DNA from 3 places in the Pantoea folii genome. Region 3 is predicted to be linked to each of the others. Evidence: riboswitches for the same ligand, from Rfam matches in the RefSeq annotation. Region 3 holds a riboswitch; each other region holds the start of a gene.
The links. Region 3 has a riboswitch for thiamine pyrophosphate ahead of thiC (phosphomethylpyrimidine synthase ThiC). Riboswitches for the same ligand answer to the same signal wherever they lie in the genome.
Positions count from the first base shown of each region.

Region 1: another riboswitch for thiamine pyrophosphate. It lies ahead of AC1MDE_RS02670 (LuxE/PaaK family acyltransferase); the one in region 3 lies ahead of thiC (phosphomethylpyrimidine synthase ThiC).
Region 2: another riboswitch for thiamine pyrophosphate. It lies ahead of AC1MDE_RS17750 (FAD-dependent oxidoreductase); the one in region 3 lies ahead of thiC (phosphomethylpyrimidine synthase ThiC).

Region 1 is NZ_JBWXON010000001.1:540,404-547,084, reverse strand. It holds gene AC1MDE_RS02680 (cation-transporting P-type ATPase) at 1-843, shown strand, start outside; gene AC1MDE_RS02675 (hypothetical protein) at 1,314-1,673, opposite strand; TPP riboswitch at 2,222-2,350, shown strand; gene AC1MDE_RS02670 (LuxE/PaaK family acyltransferase) at 2,449-3,531, shown strand; gene AC1MDE_RS02665 (acyl-CoA reductase) at 3,528-4,979, shown strand; gene AC1MDE_RS02660 (3-oxoacyl-ACP reductase) at 5,006-5,773, shown strand; gene AC1MDE_RS02655 (alpha/beta fold hydrolase) at 5,878-6,681, shown strand, end outside.
Region 2 is NZ_JBWXON010000015.1:128,500-135,180, reverse strand. It holds gene AC1MDE_RS17765 (ThiF family adenylyltransferase) at 1-148, opposite strand, end outside; gene AC1MDE_RS17760 (thiazole synthase) at 158-916, opposite strand; gene thiS (sulfur carrier protein ThiS) at 920-1,117, opposite strand; gene AC1MDE_RS17750 (FAD-dependent oxidoreductase) at 1,101-2,045, opposite strand; TPP riboswitch at 2,161-2,280, opposite strand; gene AC1MDE_RS17745 (6,7-dimethyl-8-ribityllumazine synthase) at 2,458-2,895, shown strand; gene AC1MDE_RS17740 (metal ABC transporter substrate-binding protein) at 3,172-4,041, shown strand; gene AC1MDE_RS17735 (manganese/iron ABC transporter ATP-binding protein) at 4,038-4,823, shown strand; gene sitC (iron/manganese ABC transporter permease subunit SitC) at 4,807-5,670, shown strand; gene AC1MDE_RS17725 (metal ABC transporter permease) at 5,663-6,508, shown strand.
Region 3 is NZ_JBWXON010000032.1:5,965-12,645, reverse strand. It holds gene AC1MDE_RS25130 (aminotransferase-like domain-containing protein) at 1-1,075, shown strand, start outside; gene thiE (thiamine phosphate synthase) at 1,232-1,879, opposite strand; gene thiC (phosphomethylpyrimidine synthase ThiC) at 1,876-3,801, opposite strand; TPP riboswitch at 3,892-3,992, opposite strand; gene AC1MDE_RS25115 (Rsd/AlgQ family anti-sigma factor) at 4,249-4,755, opposite strand; gene nudC (NAD(+) diphosphatase) at 4,844-5,617, shown strand; gene hemE (uroporphyrinogen decarboxylase) at 5,657-6,681, shown strand, end outside.

The DNA.
Region 1 (6,681 bases), on a different contig from region 3:
TTCCGTCTGGTTCAGGCGTTGCAGAGTAAGCAAGAGGTAGTCGGTATGACCGGGGACGGCGTGAACGATGCGCCCGCCCTGAAGCGCGCCGATGTCGGTATCGCGATGGGCATTAAAGGCACCGAAGTGACCAAGGAAGCCGCCGATATGGTGCTCACGGATGATAACTTCGCCACCATTGCCAGCGCAGTAAGGGAAGGGCGCCGGGTTTATGACAACCTGAAAAAAACCATCCTGTTTATTATGCCCACCAACCTCGCACAGGGGTTGTTGATCATCATCGCCCTGCTGGCGGGGAATCTCATTCCGCTCACGCCGGTACTGATTCTGTGGATGAACATGGCGACGTCGGCCACGCTGTCGTTTGGTCTGGCATTTGAAGAGGGTGAAAAAAACATCATGCGCCGACCGCCGCGCGATCCCAAACTGCATGTGATGGATGGGTTCGCTATCTGGCGCGTGGTGTTTGTTGGCTCAATGATTGCGATAAGTGCGTTTGTGCTGGAAGCCTGGCTGCAGCCGCGTGGCTATTCCCCTGAGTTTATCCGCACCGTGCTGTTGCAGACGCTGGTTACCGCGCAGTGGTTCTATATGCTCAACTGCCGTGTGTCGGACGGCTTCTCACTGAGCAAAGGGCTGCTGATGAACAAAGGGATCTGGATCGTCAGCGCGGTGCTGCTGGTGCTGCAACTGCTGATCATCTACGCGCCATTTATGCAGCTGCTATTCGGTACCACTGGACTGCCATTCCGTTATTGGGTGATCACCTTCATCATCGGTTTCGTGATGTTCCTGATTGTAGAAGTTGAGAAACCGCTCACCCGCCGATTCAGAACGGCTTGAGTCTGCTGCCGCCCGTCACGCTGGTGTCAGCGAGGCGGGCGGTGTTTAAGACGATACATGTTGATTTCGGGCCAAAAGATGGGATTTAAACGTTGCAGGACATTTGCTGTCATCAAGTCAGAGAGGAAAGTGTCGCACGGGCTCGACAACCTTCACCGGTTTCTTTCTCTTTGGTTTTGTCGCCCTGCACAGTGCTGGCATAGCTGCCTTAGATTTTTCTGGCTCGATAGTCTTATTCACAGTGATACAGCACGGGCAGTAATGAACATTCGCATATTGCGCTGCGGCGACGGTTAATGCCTGGCTGTGGTTATACATACTGCCAATAAACGCCCGTGAATCGATACCGGGTAACTGTTCACATCCTGCGGTATGCAACAGCAAGCCCCTGCGGGCGTGATCGCAGACGTAATATTTCGTTGCCTTATACATGGTTTTTTATCCGTTTGCTGTGTGAGTCAATGGACTCATTAAAGTTTATCGTATTCAATATCTTGTAAATTTGAACATCTCACTACGGCCTGAAACTCAGATTGCCCACGATGGCTCGCCAAAGTAAACGGAACGATAATACGTGTACCATTTTTTGCTACGCTTTCGTTGTGGAACAGAAGAGAGCCCAGGGTGATTCTATTTTTTCCAAACATCTCGGTATGGGATTTATTGAGGAGACCTTTCTCTACGGCAATAACCGCATCACGACTGTGAACGGTCACACAGGCTATTTCATCTTTTTGATTTTCTACGTTCCGCGAATATACCTCATAACCCGACGCAGACAAAATAATCCCCAGGGCACCGAGTGCTCCAACCTTAGCGGAAGTCTTCATTTTAAATTCCCTTAAGTGCTTCACAAACAGTCTCTGGTCTAACTAACGGAAAATCAAGACTATTTCTGGTTTATTTGATGAAATGAATTGATGTGTATTGCAGATGCCGCCTGGTCATTATCTGATAATGGTTGGGATAAAATCTGAATATTACGTACCACAAAAAAATCCTGTGAGATTTATTGAAGAGGGACTCGAACAAATAAAACGGGCATTAAAGCTAAAGTACATCAAATATCCTGGTTAATAACTTGTTAATGGTAGAGTTATGGCATTCTCATGACATTTTTTCCTGGATTAATGCTGAGGCCAGAAGTATCTGATGATAAAAACTCACAGCTCGCTCATTCAGCAGGGCTATTCACATTAATCAATGAATCACCGCGAAGCTGAAACGCTCGTCGTGCATCTGGTCAGATAAAAAGATCAGTGTGTTAAAACAGCAAATGGTTTAACCTTTAACGACCGTCTGCAGTAGATTTAAAGTAAGCTTAATAAAATCAGTGAGTTGATTGACGTTTTATTGAGCGGCCTTTTGATTGACTGCGACCTGTTCCAGGGGGTGCCCGGTTAGCGGGCTGAGATTCTACCCGCCAGCGTTTTCGCGTTGGCAACGTGGTGACCCTACGAACCTGATCCGGCTAATACCGGCGTAGGGAGCGGAACACAGGGCGACACTGCGTCCTGATCCCATCTTTGTGCTTGTAGCGGACAGACTCTACTCATCAGGCCCGGCCTGAGAAATTTCGCGCAATCGCAACTGGTGGACTCGCCCATGACTGAAGCTGCTTTGATCGACGCTTTGCTCACCTTTCTTCAGCGTCAGGATACAACCGACGACGACTTTAACCGCATGGCGCTTGCCGTCTTCGCGTACCAATTTGAACACAACCTCCCTTATCGCCGTTTCGCCATGCAGCGCGGTCGCACACCGTTTATGGTGAAAAACTGGCGTGCCATCCCGGCAATTCCCATTACCGCGTTTAAGGATCTGACGCTGAGCTGCCATGCCACCGATGACGTCGAAGCGGTATTTATGACCAGCGGAACCACCGGCACGGTGAAAGGTCGCAGCTATCATCCGACGCTTGACGTCTGGAAATGCTCGATGATGCAGAATTTCAGCCAGCGCTTTATGGCGGGCGAAGAGCGGATTCGCATGGGCATTTTGTTCCCTGATAATCGGGCGCTGCCCAACTCTTCGCTGGCCCATTACCTGACATTAGCGGTGGAAAAATTTGGCACCGCCGAGAGCGAAGTGCTGTTGGATGACAGCGGTATCGCGATGGATCGCCTGTTTGCTGCGTTGGAGCAGGCTGAAGCACAGGGCGAACCTTATGCGCTGCTGGGCGCGAGCTACAGCTTTGTCCATCTGCTCGACGAACTGCAGCGCCAGGGGCGACATTTTGCATTACCCGCTGGAAGCCGAATTTTGGATACCGGTGGATTTAAGGGGCAATCCCGTGAGATTGAGGCCGAGCAGTTTTACGCCGAGCTGAGTGCGGCGTTGGGCGTGCCGCGCACGCACTGCATCAACATGTACGGCATGACCGAACTGAGCAGCCAGTTTTATGACGATGGCAACGTTGCCTGTCCCTCGGTGAAATCCGGCCCGCACTGGATCCGCACCCGCGTGGTCAATCCACTCACAGGCGATGAAGTGCCCGAAGGCGAGATGGGCGTGCTGGTGCACCATGATCTGGCTCATTTCAATTCAGTGTCTGCCTTACTGACCGAGGATGCTGGCCGCGCGGTCACTGGCGGCTTCCATCTGCTAGGCCGGGTCACCGGAGCGGATGCGAAGGGCTGTTCGCTGGCGATGGAAGAGTTCCTGGCTGCTGCGCAGGGTGCAGTGTGAAAGAGGTCGCGGGTTATCTACCGGGATGTTTATCACCTGAAGGGGTGCAGTGGCGCACGCTGAGTTTTAGCCATCACGGCCAGCATCTGGATGTCGACGTGCCCGATCTGAATCCGGCACAAATTACACTTCTCAGCGCACATCTGCGCGATCACGCTCGCGCTTATCTCACAACGCTGAGCGTGGCGAAGATCGTCGCAATTATTGATGAGGCCATTGCGCGTTTGCTGGATCGAAACCATCCATTGCGCCGCAAGGCCGAAATGCTGCTGGCGATTGTCACCGGTTATGACGCCGAGATGATTCGCCTTGGGCTTACCGGATACCTTAAAACTTTTCGACAGCCGCAGCTCAAGCGCTTTTTAACCGAGGACTTTAACGATCCACAGCTGCTGGATGATTTTCAGCCGCGACCTAATGGCGGCTTCGCACGGGCATTTGGCCCGGACCTGCTCATGCATATCTGGGCAGGAAATGTGCCGGGTCTACCGCTGTGGAGTCTGATTTGTGGATTGCTGGTGAAAGCGGGCAGCGTGGGCAAACTGCCTGGTGCCGAACCGCTGATGGCGGGCTGGTTCGCGCAACTGCTGGCTGAAATCGATCCCCAACTTGGCGAATGCCTGGCGGTAGTGTGGTGGAAAGGCGGCGAAGCCGAAGCAGAAAAACACTGGTTAACACAGCCTGACGTGGTGATGGCTTACGGTGGTAATGCCGCGCTGGCTGCAATCAAACACCAACTGCCGGTCACCACGCGTTTTCTGCCGCACGGCCATAAAATCAGCGTGGGACTGGTGGCGCGTTCGGCACTGGATACAAGGCAGGGCGTCTATCTGGCGCAGCGCGCGGCCTATGACGTCATGCGCTATGACCAGGCGGGCTGTTACTCACCGCAAATGCTGTTCGTTGAACGCGGCGGGCGCATCACGCCGCAGGAATTCGCGGAGTACATCGCCCATGAACTGCGAGCGCTGGCGCGCAAATATCCGCGTCGAGTGCTGTCTTCGGCTGAAGTTAATAGCGTGGCAACCTGGCGCAGCCGTGAAGAGATTCGCGCGTTGCAGGACGATCGCATCCTGTTCGGCGAGGCAATGGACAATTGGTCGGTGGTGGTAGTAGATGGCCCCGAAGCTCTGATGCCGTCGGCACTCGGACGCACGCTTAAAGTGGTGGCCGTTGATGAGATTGAGGATGCGATTGCATTGATTTCTCAGCAGAAAATTTATCTGCAAACGGCGGCGGTGGCGGCCACACCACGCGAGCTGTTTGGTCTCGCCGCGCGGCTAGGGCAAGCCGGTATCACCCGTATTACTGCCTTTGGCAGCATGACATCGCCTGCCGCCGGATGGCATCACGATGGCCGCTTTAGCCTGCTGGATCTGGTCACCTTTACGGAAATAGAGGCATCTGCTGAAACTGCCGCTGAGCGCTTCGCGCCCTATGCGGATTGAATCCACGTTTTTACAGAAGGTAAACGATGAAATTTGCTGATCAAACGATTCTGGTGACGGGTGCGAGTCGGGGTATTGGTGCAGCTATCGCGCAGGCTTTCGCCGCTGAGGGTGCGCTGGTGGTGGTGAACTACCTGCGCAGTGAAGCTGCCGCGATGGAAGTGGTAAAGCGCTGTGAAGCACTGGGCGGTTCGGCCATCGCCATTCGAGCCGATGTCACCTCAGCAGAGCAGGTAGCGGCAATGATGGAGCAGATCGCTAACACCATGGGTCGTCTGGATGCGGTGGTGAACAATGCTTTCGCGCCTTATGTTTTCGATACCGACAATCGACAGCGATTTTGGGAAACGTCATGGCAGGGCTACCAGAGCCAGTTTGACGGTGCCGTCGGCGCGGCCTACAACGTCTGCCAGGCCGCGTTGCCGCTGATGCGCTCACGCACACGCGGCAGCATTATCAATCTTTCCAGCGATCTGGTGGCGCGTCCGTCTGTTCCTTACCACGATTACGTCACGGCGAAATCCGCATTAATAGGCTTTAGCCGTTCACTCGCCGCTGAACTGGGGCCGCTGGGGATTCGCGTGAACTGTGTTGCGCCGGGTCTGGTCTATCCCACGGATGCCAGCAGTGCGACGCGAGAAGACGTGCGCGATTTTATCACCGCACAAACGCCGCTGCGCCGAATTGCCGAGCCAGTGGATGTCGCCGGTCCGGTGATGTTTTTAGCCTCAGAATGGAGCGAGTTTGTCACCGGGCAAACGCTGTATGTGGATGGCGGGTTGGTAATGGGATGACGGGGGACGAACGCTGATATTGTTGGCAGCACGATGGGTTAACGTTAGTCTGATCACTGATGTATCAATTTGCTAACGCCGCTTAACGTAAACAGGGAGGTTTAATGAATACCGCAACTATCCGCGCCGTCATCGGTGGAACGCTTTTAATGGCGTCGAGCTTAGTATCGGCGTCTGCCGCACAGCCATTGCCTGTGCCTCCAGAATATCCGAACTCACAGCGAATCTCTGTAGAGAGGCAAGGGGCGGGAACGGATGTCATACTGATTCCGGGGCTGGCGTCATCGCGCGACGTTTGGGCCGATTTATCCGCAAAATTACGCAAGAACCATCGCATTCATCTTATCGAGCTTGCAGGCTTTGCGAGTACGCCTGCCATTGCCAACCCGGACGGAAAAATAATGGCTCCGGCAGTTGACGCCATCGCTGCATATATTCACGGCCAGCACATCAAGGGTCCGGCGATCATTGGCCATTCCCTTGGGGGAGAAATGGCATTGATGCTGGCTGCTCGTCATCCTGACCTGGTGGGGCGCGTGATGGTCGTTGATGCGTTGCCGTTCTATTCATTGATGTTCAATCCAGCGGCGACCAGCGAAACGGTCGCCCCGCAGGCCACTGCTACGCGAAATTTAATTTTGGGGCAGTCGCTGGAGCAATTTTCCGAGTTTCAGAAAGCATCCATCGCCCGTTTAGCGAAGATCGAGGCGGTGAGGCCAGCACTGGTGGCGGCAGGAATCCATTCCGACCGTAAAACCATTGCCGATGCCGTGTATGAAGTGATGATCACCGATTTGCGTCCCGAACTTGGCAGCATTAAAGCGCCGATTGAGGTCGTATATGCGTATGACACGCTATTCGGCGTACCTGCAGTCAGCGTGGATGCGATGTACCGTCAAGCCTATGCT
Region 2 (6,681 bases), on a different contig from region 3:
TAAAACCGACGCCTGCGCCAACCAGCTGCGGCAGTAATGTAGCGCCCAACCCGCCTGACCCCACCACCAGGACGCACGCATCCGCCAGCTTTTGCTGACCTTCGACACCGATTTCCGGCAGCATCATCTGCCGTTGATAGCGATCCATGATGGCTCCTTAACTCAAACTCGCCAGACCGAAGATCGGTGTTGAAGCTGCCGCCATATCCCGTTTCTCCATCAAACCAGCACTGCGTGCGGCCTGTCCCGCTTCAATCGCCAGCCGGAAACCGTTCGCCATGCCAACCGGATCGCCGGCTTTCGCCACCGCGGTATTGAGCAGGATGCCATCGAAGCCCATCTCCATCGCCTGTGCGGCCTGTGATGGCGCACCGATGCCTGCATCAATTATCAACGGGATGTCGCTGAACCATGCCCGCATCGCGCGTAATCCTTCAATGTTGCGCAGGCCCTGCCCGGAACCGATCGGCGCGCCCCACGGCATCAGCAGTTCACAACCGGCTTCCAGCAGCTTCTCACCGACGATCAAATCTTCGGTGGTGTACGGGAAGACCTGAAAACCGTCCGCACACAGGATGCGTGCCGCTTCAACCAGCGCAAAAGGATCGGGCTGGAGCGTGTCGGCATGCCCGATCACCTCCAGTTTGATCCACGAGGTGTTGAACAGTTCGCGCGCCATCTGCGCGGTGGTCACCGCCTCTTTCACCGTGTGACAGCCTGCGGTATTGGGTAGCACGCGAATATCCAGCCCGGTCAGCAGCTCGCGAAAAGCCGCGCCCGCCGCGCCTTCACGACGCAAACTCACGGTGATGATTTCCGTGCCAGAGGCGGCAATGGCCTGTTGCAGAATCGCCGGTGATGGATAGCCCGCGGTGCCAAGCAGAAAACGTGACTGCGGATCGAAATCGTAAAACATGTTTCAACCTCCCTGCATCGGGGACAAGACTTCCAACTGACAGCCCTCTTCCAGCTGCTGGCTGCTGTACTGACTTTTAGGCACAAAGTTGCCGTTGAAAGCGCTGGCAACGCATGCGGCATCAATTTGCTGCTCGATCAGCAATTCGCTGAGCGTGCTGGCCTCAGTGCGGATCGCCCGGCCGTTAAGCTGAATATTCATAGGATTGTTCCCCGAAAAGGCGCTGCATCAGCTGTTCTGCCATCATTGGCGCCAGCAGAAAACCGTGGCGATACATGCCGTTAAGATAATAAGTGTCGTTTTGATAATGGATTTCTGGCAGGTTGGCCGGATAAGCAGGACGTAAACCGCTGCCGCTTTCGACTACGCGGGCTTCCGCCAGAGCAGGATGAATAGCGTAGGCCGCGCTGAGCAGTTCCATCATGGCGCGCGCGCTAATCGGGCTGGCATCGTCGCTTTCCACCATGGTGGCGCCGAGCATGAAATGACCATTACGGCGCGGCACCAGATAGCAGGGAAAGCGCGGATGCAAGAGGCGAATCGGACGCGAAAAGTGCACTTCATCGCTGTGCAGAATCACCATCTCGCCACGCACAGCACGCAGGCGCGGAAGGTCGGCTTTGGCATGCATGCCACGACAATCAATCACCCGGCCCGAAGGTTGTATTGCATCAAAACGCACGCCGCGCTGTAACAGCTTTTCGCGCATTTCCGTGAGCGCCAGGCGCGGGTCGAGATGTGCTTCCCCGGCAAAAAACAGCCCACGGGCAAAACGCCCGGCCAGCAACGGTTCAATGTCACCGGGATCGACCCATTGGTGCTTTTCGGTCATGCGCGCAAAACGGTTAAGTTCCTGGCTGTCGCGCGGTGGCGCCACCACCAACGTTCCCTGATGTGCCACGCTGCTGACACGCTGTTGCCACCAGCCAGCGGCGTGTTGCCCGAGAGAGATCACTTCCTGCGGGGCACTTTCAGATTCACACCAGGGTGCAAGCATGCCGCCAGCAAACCAGGAAGCAGGCTGGCGGGAGTCGTCGCCAATGACGTCGACGTCTTCGCCGCGTTCAGCCAGCAGCGTCGCCACGCAGAGACCAGCCACGCCGCAGCCTAATACCGTCCAGCGGCTCACAGCAGGTTATCCGGGATATAAAGGGAATTCACATCGGCCTCTCAGTGTTGACTGAGACCCGCAGATACAGGAGGAGGGAAAGGGCGCGAGCGATCCTCTGCGCCAGACAACACCGGAGCGGTGCTGTCAGTCTTCCTACGCCAGTATCAACTGGGTCAGGTTCAAAGGGTCGCTAAGCCGCGCATTGCGCTTTTAGCCTCTCAGTCTCTTTGGCGAGACTCCCCCGACGCGTCTATTTGTATTGCAGGCGCAGGTCGCCGTCAAGCACGGATTACCGCAGATAGCCATCACGTCATCGCATGGCATTTATCGCTACGTACACGTTCTGGATCGAAAACGTAACATATGGTATACAAAGGCATTATTGCTACTTTTCAAGCGCAAAGAAATTATAGGTGATGTTGGACTCATTATGAAAAATATTAGAATTGCCTTTATTAAAGCCGGTTGGCACAAAGAGATTGTGCACAATGCGTTGGTGGGTTTTGAGCAAGAATTAAAAGCACAGAACGTTGAAGCGGAATTAAAAGTGCTGGAAGTGCCGGGCGCATTTGAAATGCCGCTGCTGGCAAAACGCTTAGCGGAAACCGGTAAATACGACGCGATTGTAGCGGCTGCGCTGGTGGTGGATGGCGGTATCTATCGTCACGATTTCGTTGCTGCAGCCGTGGTTGATGGCCTGATGAACGTTCAGCTGACCACCAATGTGCCAGTGTTCTCTGTCTCACTGACGCCGCACAATTTCCAGCCGGTCGATGTGCTGGAAAACTTCTATACCGAACACTTTATTAAGAAAGGCAAAGAGGCCGCGCGTGCTGCGCTGGCGATTCATAATTTGTCGATCGATTAATTCCCTCTCAGGAACACTTCATTATTCGCGGTGAAGTGTTCTTGCTCTCAATAATACCTCCCTGCCCTTAAGAACAATATGTTCTACGTTATTTCGAAAATCGCATAAGCCACTTTCATTACTCTCCTCTGCTACTTCAACTTACGTAAATTTTTGTCGTAAACAGCAAAAGGTGTACAAAAACACTTCACATTCATAGCATTCACTATAATGTATAGCACATGCTATACTTCTCAGGGGATGACTATGTTGACCAGGCACGTTATATCAGTTGTGATGCTTACACTCGCGATGAGCGCTTCAGCGCTTGCCGCTGACAAACTTAAAGTGGTCACCACTTTCACGGTGATCGCAGACATGGCAAAGAACGTCGCAGGTGATGCCGCCGAAGTGACATCCATCACCAAGCCCGGTGCGGAGATCCATGAATACCAACCAACCCCCGGCGATATTCGTCGCGCGCAGGGTGCCGATTTAATCCTGGTAAACGGTTTTAATCTGGAAATGTGGTTTAGCCGCTTCTATCAGCGCCTGAAAGGCGTGCCGCAAGTCACAGTGACCGAGGGCATTGAACCCTTAGGTATTACCGAGGGACCCTACAACGGCAAACCCAACCCACATGCCTGGATGTCACCAGACAATGCGCTGATTTACGTCGATAACATCCGTAAAGCACTGCAAAAATACGATCCTGCCAATGCCGCCGTTTATCAGGCCAATGCGGATCGCTATAAAACGCAAATCCAGCAAACCCTGGCGCCGATGCGCGCGGAGATTGAAAAACTGCCGGAAAACCAGCGCTGGCTGGTGACCAGTGAGGGCGCTTTTTCCTATCTGGCACGTGATTTGGGTCTGAAAGAACTTTATCTCTGGCCGATCAATGCCGATCAGCAAGGCACACCGCAACAGGTGCGCAAAGTGATTGATGCGGTGAGAGCCAACCACATCCCGACTATCTTCAGCGAAAGCACCATCTCCGCCAAACCGGCTCAACAGGTCGCGCGTGAAGCGGGTATTCACTACGGTGGCGTGCTGTATGTTGACTCTCTCAGCAACAGTGACGGGCCGGTTCCGACCTACCTTGATCTGCTGCGCGTGACCACCGATACCGTAGCCAAAGGCATCACCGCCGGGAGCCAAAAATGACCCTAAACGTGCAGGATGTTAGCGTAACCTACCGCAACGGTCACACTGCGCTGCGTCAGGCATCTTTCTCCGTGCCAGCGGGCAGCATCGCCGCGCTGGTGGGCGTCAACGGCTCCGGGAAATCCACACTGTTTAAGGCCATTATGGGCTTCGTGCCGCTTTCGACGGGTCAGGTCACGCTGGCAGAGATGCCCGCGAAGCGTGCGCTAAAACACAATATCGTCTCCTATGTGCCGCAATCCGAAGAGGTGGACTGGAGCTTCCCGGTGCTGGTGGAAGATGTGGTGATGATGGGCCGCTACGGCTATATGAATATGCTGCGCATCCCGCGTGCGGAGGACAAACGCAGCGTGGATAAAGCGCTGGCGCGCGTCGGGATGAGTGATTACCGCCATCGTCAGATTGGTGAACTCTCCGGCGGGCAGAAAAAACGCGTCTTCCTCGCACGTGCGCTGGCGCAGAGTGGGCAACTCATCCTGCTGGATGAGCCCTTCACCGGCGTCGATGTCAAAACCGAGGCGGCGATCATCACCCTGTTGCAGGAGCTGCGCGATGAAGGCCGCACTATGCTGGTCTCCACGCACGATCTTAACACCATCCCTGATTACTGCGACCGCTGTGTGCTGGTCAAAAACACCGTGCTGGCTAGCGGCTTATTGCATGACACTTTCACCGCTGCCAACCTGGCGCGCACCTTTGATGGTGAGGTGCAGCAGCGCAATGCGGCACTGTTGCAGAAGATAGCCGCACGACCGGGGGCGGATCATGTCGTGGATTATTGAGCCCTTCGGTTATCAATACATGCTGAATGCGATGTGGATCGCCGCACTGGTAGGGGCGATTTGCGCGTTTCTTTCCTGCTTTCTGATGCTGAAAGGCTGGTCGCTGATTGGTGATGCGCTATCCCATTCGATTGTGCCGGGTGTGGCTGGCGCTTACATGCTGGGCCTGCCCTTCTCGCTTGGTGCCTTTCTCTCCGGCGGACTGGCGGCGGGCAGCATGCTGTTCCTTAACCAGCGTACACGCCTGAAAGAGGATGCGATCATCGGACTGATCTTCTCCTCCTTCTTCGGCATCGGGCTCTTTCTGGTGTCACTCAATCCGACGTCGGTCAATATTCAAACCATAATGCTGGGCAACATCCTCGCGGTGGCGCCCGCCGATATCTGGCAGCTCGGCACCATCGGCGTGGTGACGCTGACGTTGCTGCTGCTGAAGTGGAAAGATTTGATGGTGACGTTCTTTGATGAAAGCCACGCGCGCTCACTTGGGCTGAATACCACCGGCTTGAAAATCCTATTCTTTACCCTGCTCGCCGCCTCCACCGTCGCCGCATTGCAAACCGTTGGCGCCTTTATGGTGATTTGTCTGGTGGTCACACCGGGCGCCACCGCTTATCTGCTGACTGACCGCTTCCCGCGTTTGTTGTTGATTGCCGTGGCTATCGGCAGCATCACTAGCTTCCTTGGCGCGTGGAGCAGCTATTTCCTTGATGGTGCCACTGGCGGCGTGATCGTGGTGGCACAGACTCTGGTGTTCCTGCTGGCGTTTGTGTTTGCGCCTAAACACGGCGTGCTGGCGGCACGGCGACGCGCTCGTCTGGCGCAGGAGGTCAACCTCAATGATTGAAATACTGCTGAGTCCTTTCGAATTCGAATTTATGAATATGGCGCTGATCATCACGCTGATTTTGTCGCTGCCGTGCGCCATGCTGTCCGCATTTTTAGTGTTAAAAGGCTGGTCACTGCTCGGCGATGCCATGAGTCACGCGGTGTTTCCCGGCGTGGTGCTGGCGTGGTGGATCGGCTTTCCTTTTGCGATTGGCGCCTTTATCGCGGGCATGCTGTGCGCACTCGCCACTGGCTTTATCAGCCAGAACAGTCGCATCAAACCTGACACGGTAATGGGTATTGTGTTCTCCGGCATGTTCGGCGCCGGGCTGGTGCTCTATCTCAAGCTCAAACCGGAAGTCCATCTAGATCACATTCTGTTCGGCGATATGCTGGGCATTGGCTGGGCGGATATCGCGCAAACTGCCGCCATTGCGCTACTGGTGGTGCTGGTGCTAAGCGTGAAATGGCGCGATCTGTTGCTGCATGCCTTTGACCCACAACAGGCGCGCGCCTGTGGCATCAACGATAATGTGATGCATTATGGGCTGCTGTGTTTAATTGCGCTCACCATCGTTGCCGCGCTGAAATCGGTGGGAGTGATTTTGTCGATCGCCATGCTGATCGCGCCAGGAGCGATCGCTCTACTACTGGCGCGACGATTCTTACAGGTCATGCTGCTGGCGGCGCTGATTGCCATCCTGACAGGATTTTGCGGAGTGTACGCGTCGTTCTTCCTCGATAGCGCGCCGGGCCCCACCATCGTAGTGCTGTATAGCCTGTTATTTGTGGTGACGTTTGTGAGTGTGAGCTGGCGTGAAAATGCGAATCGTCACGGCTCTGCGGCTATCAAATAAAATGATTTCAGGCCGCAAATCTTAGGATTGGGCCATAAATTTAATTTATTGGGCCGATAATGAGTGAAATGGGCTCTAAAATATTTATAATGGGCCGTAAATGTTCGGGGTGGGCCATAAATTATGATGCCGTGGGCCATTAACGTTCAATATGGGCCACAAATCTACCTGGT
Region 3 (6,681 bases):
TCAGAGCCGAATGGCGCAGAAGCAGGATCTTGACCAGCTCAATTATGACAGTCTGTTAGGCGTTGCGGCCTTGCGTGAGCAGGTCGCACGCTTAACTATCGATAGCGGTTGTCAGCTCACCGCAGAGGATATTGTGATCACCACGGGCTGCCATGAAGCGCTGTCCGTGTCGATCCGTGCGGTGTGTGAACCGGGTGATATTATCGCCGTTGAATCTCCGACATTTCATGGCACGATGCAGACTCTGCGCGGGCTTGGTATCCGTGCCATTGAAATCCCTACCGATTCGGTGACGGGCATTAGCCTCGAAGCTCTGGAGTTGGCATTCGAGCAGTGGCCCATTAAAGCCGTGGTAGTAGTGCCAAATTGCAATAATCCACTCGGATTTATCATGCCCGAGGCGCGCAAGCGTGCGTTGCTGGCACTGGCACAGCGCTTTGATGCCGCGATTATTGAAGACGATGTCTACGGTGAATTGGCATGGGAGTATCCACGTCCCATTACCATTAAATCTTTGGATATGGATGGCAGGGTGTTGTTGTGTAGTTCATTCTCTAAGACGCTGGCTCCCGGGTTACGTGTTGGCTGGGTGGCACCTGGACGCTATCGCGATCGCGTCTTGCATATGAAATATATCGGCACGGGTTCAACAGCCACACAGCCGCAACATGCGGTGGCCGAATTTATTCGTCTTGGTCACTATGGGCCGCATTTACGCCGGATGCGCCAGGTTTATCAACGTAACTACGAGACTTTTAGCTGCTGGGTACGCCACTATTTCCCGTGCGGAATCTGTGTCTCGCGTCCGCAGGGCAGCTTCCTGATGTGGATTGAATTACCTGAAGCGTTTGATGCGGTTCGGCTAAACGGCGAATTGCGCACGTTGAACATTCAGGTCGCTGTCGGATCACTGTTTTCTGCCTCGGGAAAATATCGCAACTGCTTGCGCCTCAATTATGGTTTGCCCATCAATGAGCAAACTGAACAGGCCATCGCCCAGCTTGGCGCTGCGGTGGAGCAGGCCATGCACGCCTGTCATATCGAAACGGAACAGGCTCCTTCCCTGACTGATTAGAGTAGAAAGGCAGGGCTGGAGAGAGAGGTAGACCAGCCCTGGCCCACTGCCAGCGACAGCGGGCAGGCACACTTTATCCTGAACGGAAATTCACGCCAGCCCGCAAAAAGCCGGCTGCGCGTGAGCTTCCAGCCAATCCACCAAGTTTGCATGACGTTACAGCGCTTCTGCAGGCTGGGTTCCAGCTTCAACCAGTGCCAGCAGCTCCTGTGTCGCCTGACGCCAGTCTCCCGCCTGAGTAATGGCGCTCACCACGGCAACGCTTCCAACGCCAGTGGCCAAAACTTCAGGTACGCGCGCAAGGGATATACCGCCAATCGCCACAGTCGGTATATCCTGCAACCGTGCCATGTGGCGTTTCAGTTCTATAACACCCTGTGGTTCGGAAGGCATATCTTTGGTTTGCGTAGGGTAAATGTGTCCCAGTGCAATGTAGGAAGGACGCAGCGCCAGCGCGCGGTCCAACTCGGCATCATCATGAGTCGATAACCCAAGACGCAAACCTGCCTGGCGGATAGCGTCCAGATTAGCCACGTCCAAATCTTCCTGACCAAGATGCACGCCATAGGCGTTATATTTAATCGCTAATCGCCAGTAATCGTTGATAAACAGGCGTGCACGATACTGCTTGCCCAGCGCAATTGCCTCGCGCACTGCGTCTTCTACTTCATGATCCTGGCAATCTTTGATGCGCAACTGGATGGTGCGAACGCCAGCCTCCAGTAAGCGTGCAATCCACTCTACGCTATCAACAACAGGGTACAGCCCCAGTTTCGGGGCCGTGGCTGGAAAGGCATCGGTCATACTTTTTCCTCTTTAAGGGCATCGGCGGCGTGATAAAGCTCGCCACCACGGCTGCGGAAGGCATCCGACATCTGCGCCATGCCAATTTCAATGGGCTGGGCTTCTGCCTGCTGGCGAGCAGCATATTCGCGCACTTCCTGGGTAATTTTCATCGAACAGAATTTTGGACCGCACATTGAGCAGAAGTGAGCCACTTTGCCCGATTCCTGCGGCAATGTCTCATCGTGATAAGCGCGTGCCGTATGCGGATCGAGCGCCAGATTGAACTGATCCTCCCAACGGAATTCAAAGCGTGCTTTCGACATGGCGTTATCACGGATCTGAGCGCCGGGATGGCCCTTAGCCAGATCGGCTGCATGCGCGGCGATCTTGTAGGTAATCAGCCCCTGCTTAACATCTTCTTTATTCGGCAAACCGAGGTGCTCTTTCGGTGTGACGTAGCACAGCATGGCGCAGCCAAACCAACCAATCATCGCGGCACCAATGCCGGAGGTAAAATGATCGTACCCGGGGGCGATATCGGTGGTCAGTGGGCCAAGCGTGTAAAACGGCGCTTCGTGACAGTGCTCTAACTGTTCGGTCATGTTGCGGCGGATCATCTGCATTGGCACATGGCCTGGACCTTCAATCATTACCTGCACATCGTATTCCCAGGCGATCTTGGTCAACTCACCTAAGGTATGCAACTCGGCAAACTGGGCTTCATCGTTGGCGTCCTGAATCGATCCCGGACGCAGGCCATCACCGAGTGAGAGCGCGACATCATAGGCGGCGCAGATTTCACAGATCTCGCGGAAATGCAGATAGAGGAAACTCTCTTGATGATGTGACAGGCACCATTTCGCCATGATCGAACCACCACGCGAGACAATACCGGTCAGACGATTAGCCGTCATCGGCACATAGCGCAGCAGCACACCAGCGTGAATAGTGAAGTAATCCACCCCCTGTTCTGCTTGCTCGAGCAGGGTATCGCGGAAAATCTCCCAGTTAAGGTCTTCCGCCACGCCATTCACTTTCTCCAGTGACTGATAAATGGGCACAGTACCAATCGGCACCGGGCTGTTTCGCAAAATCCACTCGCGCGTTTCATGGATATAGCGGCCTGTGGAGAGGTCCATCACGGTATCCGCCCCCCAGCGTGTTGACCACACCAGTTTCTCCACTTCCTCTTCGATCGATGAGCTCACCGCTGAGTTGCCTATATTGGCGTTCACCTTCACCAGAAAGTTACGGCCAATGATCATCGGCTCGGATTCGGGGTGATTAATATTGGAGGGTATGATAGCGCGGCCGCTGGCAACTTCCTGGCGCACAAATTCGGCGGTGATGTTTTCCGGCAGATTGGCACCAAAACTGTGGCCCGGGTGCTGTTGCAGTAGCACTTCACCACGAATACGTTCGCGGCCCATGTTTTCTCGCACCGCAATAAATTCCATCTCGGGTGTAATCATGCCCTGACGTGCGTAATGCAGCTGTGTGACGCAGCGGCCAGCTTTGGCACGACGCGGCTGCGGTAACTGCTCGAAGCGCAGGTGATCCAGCCCTTCATCGGCTAAGCGTTGCTGAGTGTATTGCGAACTCAACTGGTGGATCGCTTCGCTGTCATCGCGTTCAGCGATCCAGTTTTCACGCAATCGGTCTAATCCCCGATGCACATCAATGGTGGCCGCGGGGTCGCCATAAGCACCTGCCGTGTCATATACCGGCACTGGTTCGTTGTGCTCATACTGTGGATTCTCTTTTGTGCCACCGATGTGTGTAGGGCTAAGCTGGATTTCGCGCATCGGCACACGGATATCCGCTCGGCTGCCGGTAATCCAGATACGTTTTGAATTGGGGAAAGCGGTGCCTTGCAGCGAATCGATAAATTCCTGCGCTTGTGCACGTTGTTCACGACGAGAAGTTTTAGCAACAGACATAGCAAATTTCCTGAATTAAGGGGAAGTTGCTTGTCCAGAGTTCGGAAGGAGTAACAGGGACGATGCCGGGCGCCAACACGCATCGCTCTGTGAATGTCTACTCTTGTTCCCTTCGCAGGTACTAACCTGATCAGGTTCCGCGGATCCCGAATAAACGGTCTCAGCCCCTTAGGGCACTCCGACAAGGTTGAATTTTACGATATAAGCTACTTTGCTTGCCATTTCACGTTTGGGCAGTGCTCGTGTCCGTCACGTACTACGTGTACGCTCCGGCCACTGCGCGCTGTCCGAGCGTGAACTGGCTGCGCACGCTACGCTTATATCGCAAAATTTGACTCTAGATTGCTTTAAAGAGACGCATAAAAACGTGAATAGGCCTCAATAAAAAAGCCCATTCAGCATAAGAGGGCTTTTTCGGAATAACAAGTTTTTTACATGGGGCCGAAGTTAAGCGGGGCGAGCCATGCTGCTTTCATTGGCGACCGGTGGGCGCGCCAGCTGGTTATCCCAGGCGAGTTGCACCAGCTTATCTTCCAGCGTGAAGCGTGACTCCAGCACTTCACCCACTTCGGATAACGCCTTCTGGAATTCTACGCAGTTATCGTCGTTGATGGCCTGCTGCAGATGGCTGTCATACAGTTGCATCATGCGATCGGTATTCGCTTCCAGAGCGGGATAGAGTTGGGCTGCCGCAATGAGTGGGCTATCGCCTTCCATCTCACTGATAATGCGTTCATAAATACTGAAATGACCGGTTGAGAGGTAATCTACCAGGCCGTGACAAAACGCATCCAGCGCCTGTTCATCCAGGGCACTGAGCGCCTCTTTGTTTGGCTTGATGCCAATTAATGCGTAATAGCTGACAAGCAACTGTCGGCGCGCGCGCAGCCACGCATCAACAAGTTCATTACCGCCACTTACACGCCTGGCCAGGTCATCTAACTGGGTAAGCATATGGGGCTCCGGGTGAGTTATAGTTATCCATTCCACACTTAACATCAGGATTTCAGCGTGCCATTTGACGCTAAGGACAACGAATAAGATGCAACGTGAGATCTCAAGCGTAGACGCTGGCTGGTGGATTGTCAGCCATGAACAAAAACTTTGGTTACCGCAAGGTGAACTGCCGCATGGCTTATCCGGCGATTTTGGCCTGACTGGAAAAACCGCGATTTTGATTGGCGAATGGCAGGCGGAGAATGTCTGGCTGATACGTGAATCACGACCTGACAATATGGGCTCTGTTCGCCAGCTTATCGACGAAGATGTTGGGCTTTTTCAGATGGTTGGGCGTGGAGTTCAACTCGCCGAATTCTACCGCTCACACCGCTGGTGTGGCTACTGCGGCCACGAAATGCACCTCAGTAAGCGCGAGTTTGCCTGTCTGTGTCACCACTGTCGCGAACGCTATTACCCGCAAATCGCGCCGTGCATTATCGTGGCGATTCGCCGGGGGGAGGAGATTCTGCTGGCCAACCATGCGCGTCATCGCAACAGCATTTACACAGTATTAGCTGGCTTTGTTGAGGTCGGGGAGACGCTGGAGCAGGCCGTCGCGCGTGAAGTGATGGAAGAGAGCAACGTCCGGGTTAAAAATGTCCGCTACGTCACCTCGCAGCCCTGGCCGTTCCCGCATTCATTAATGATGGCGTTTATGGCCGAATATGAGGGCGGTGAGTTGCAGCATGATGGCAAAGAGTTGCTGGATGCCGGCTGGTATCGCTATGACGATTTGCCCTTGTTACCGCCACCGGGCACGGTGGCACGGCGGTTGATTGAAGATACCGTTGCCCTGTGTCGCGCCAGCGCGCCGTGAAAATGCTACACTGGCGGCCTTAGCATGAGAGAGCCCATTATGAGTGAACTGAAGAACGATCGTTATCTGCGTGCCCTGTTACGTCAGCCGGTGGATGTCACCCCTGTATGGATGATGCGACAAGCCGGGCGTTATTTGCCGGAGTACAAAGCCACGCGTGCTGAAGCCGGTGATTTTATGTCGCTGTGTAAGAATGCGGAGCTGGCGTGCGAAGTCACCCTGCAGCCGCTGCGTCGTTATGCGCTGGATGCCGCGATCCTCTTCAGCGATATCCTGACGATTCCTGATGCGATGGGGCTGGGGCTCTATTTCGAAACGGGCGAAGGTCCGCGCTTCTCAAATCCTATTACCTGCCGTGCAGATGTAGACAAACTGCCGATTCCGGATCCTGAAGATGAGCTGGGTTATGTGATGAATGCGGTGCGTACCATTCGCCATAACCTGAAAGGCGAAGTGCCTTTGATCGGCTTCTCCGGCAGCCCGTGGACGTTGGCAACCTACATGGTTGAAGGCGGCAGCAGCAAAGCGTTCACCAAAATTAAAAAGATGATGTATGCCGAGCCGCAAACCCTGCACAAGCTGCTGGATAAGCTGGCTGACAGTGTCATCCATTACCTGAACGCCCAGATCAAAGCCGGTGCACAGTCGATTATGGTCTTCGACACCTGGGGCGGCGTGCTGACCGGCCGCGATTACCGTGAGTTTTCACTCTACTATATGCACAAAATCGTCGATAGCGTGCTGCACGAGAACGAAGGTCGCCGTGTGCCGATTACGCTGTTCACCAAAGGTGGTGGTCAGTGGCTGGAAGCTATCGCAGCGACCGGATGTGATGCGCTGGGACTGGACTGGAGCACCGATATTGCCGATGCGCGTCGTCGCGTGGGTGACAAAGTTGCGTTGCAGGGCAACATGGATCCTTCCATGCTGTATGCGCCTCCGGCACGTATCGAGCAGGAAGTGGCCACTATCCTTGAAGGCTTTGGCACGGGAGAAGGGCATGTCTTCAACCTGGGTCATGGCATTCATCAGGATGTGCCGCCAGAGCACGCCGGTGCCTTCGT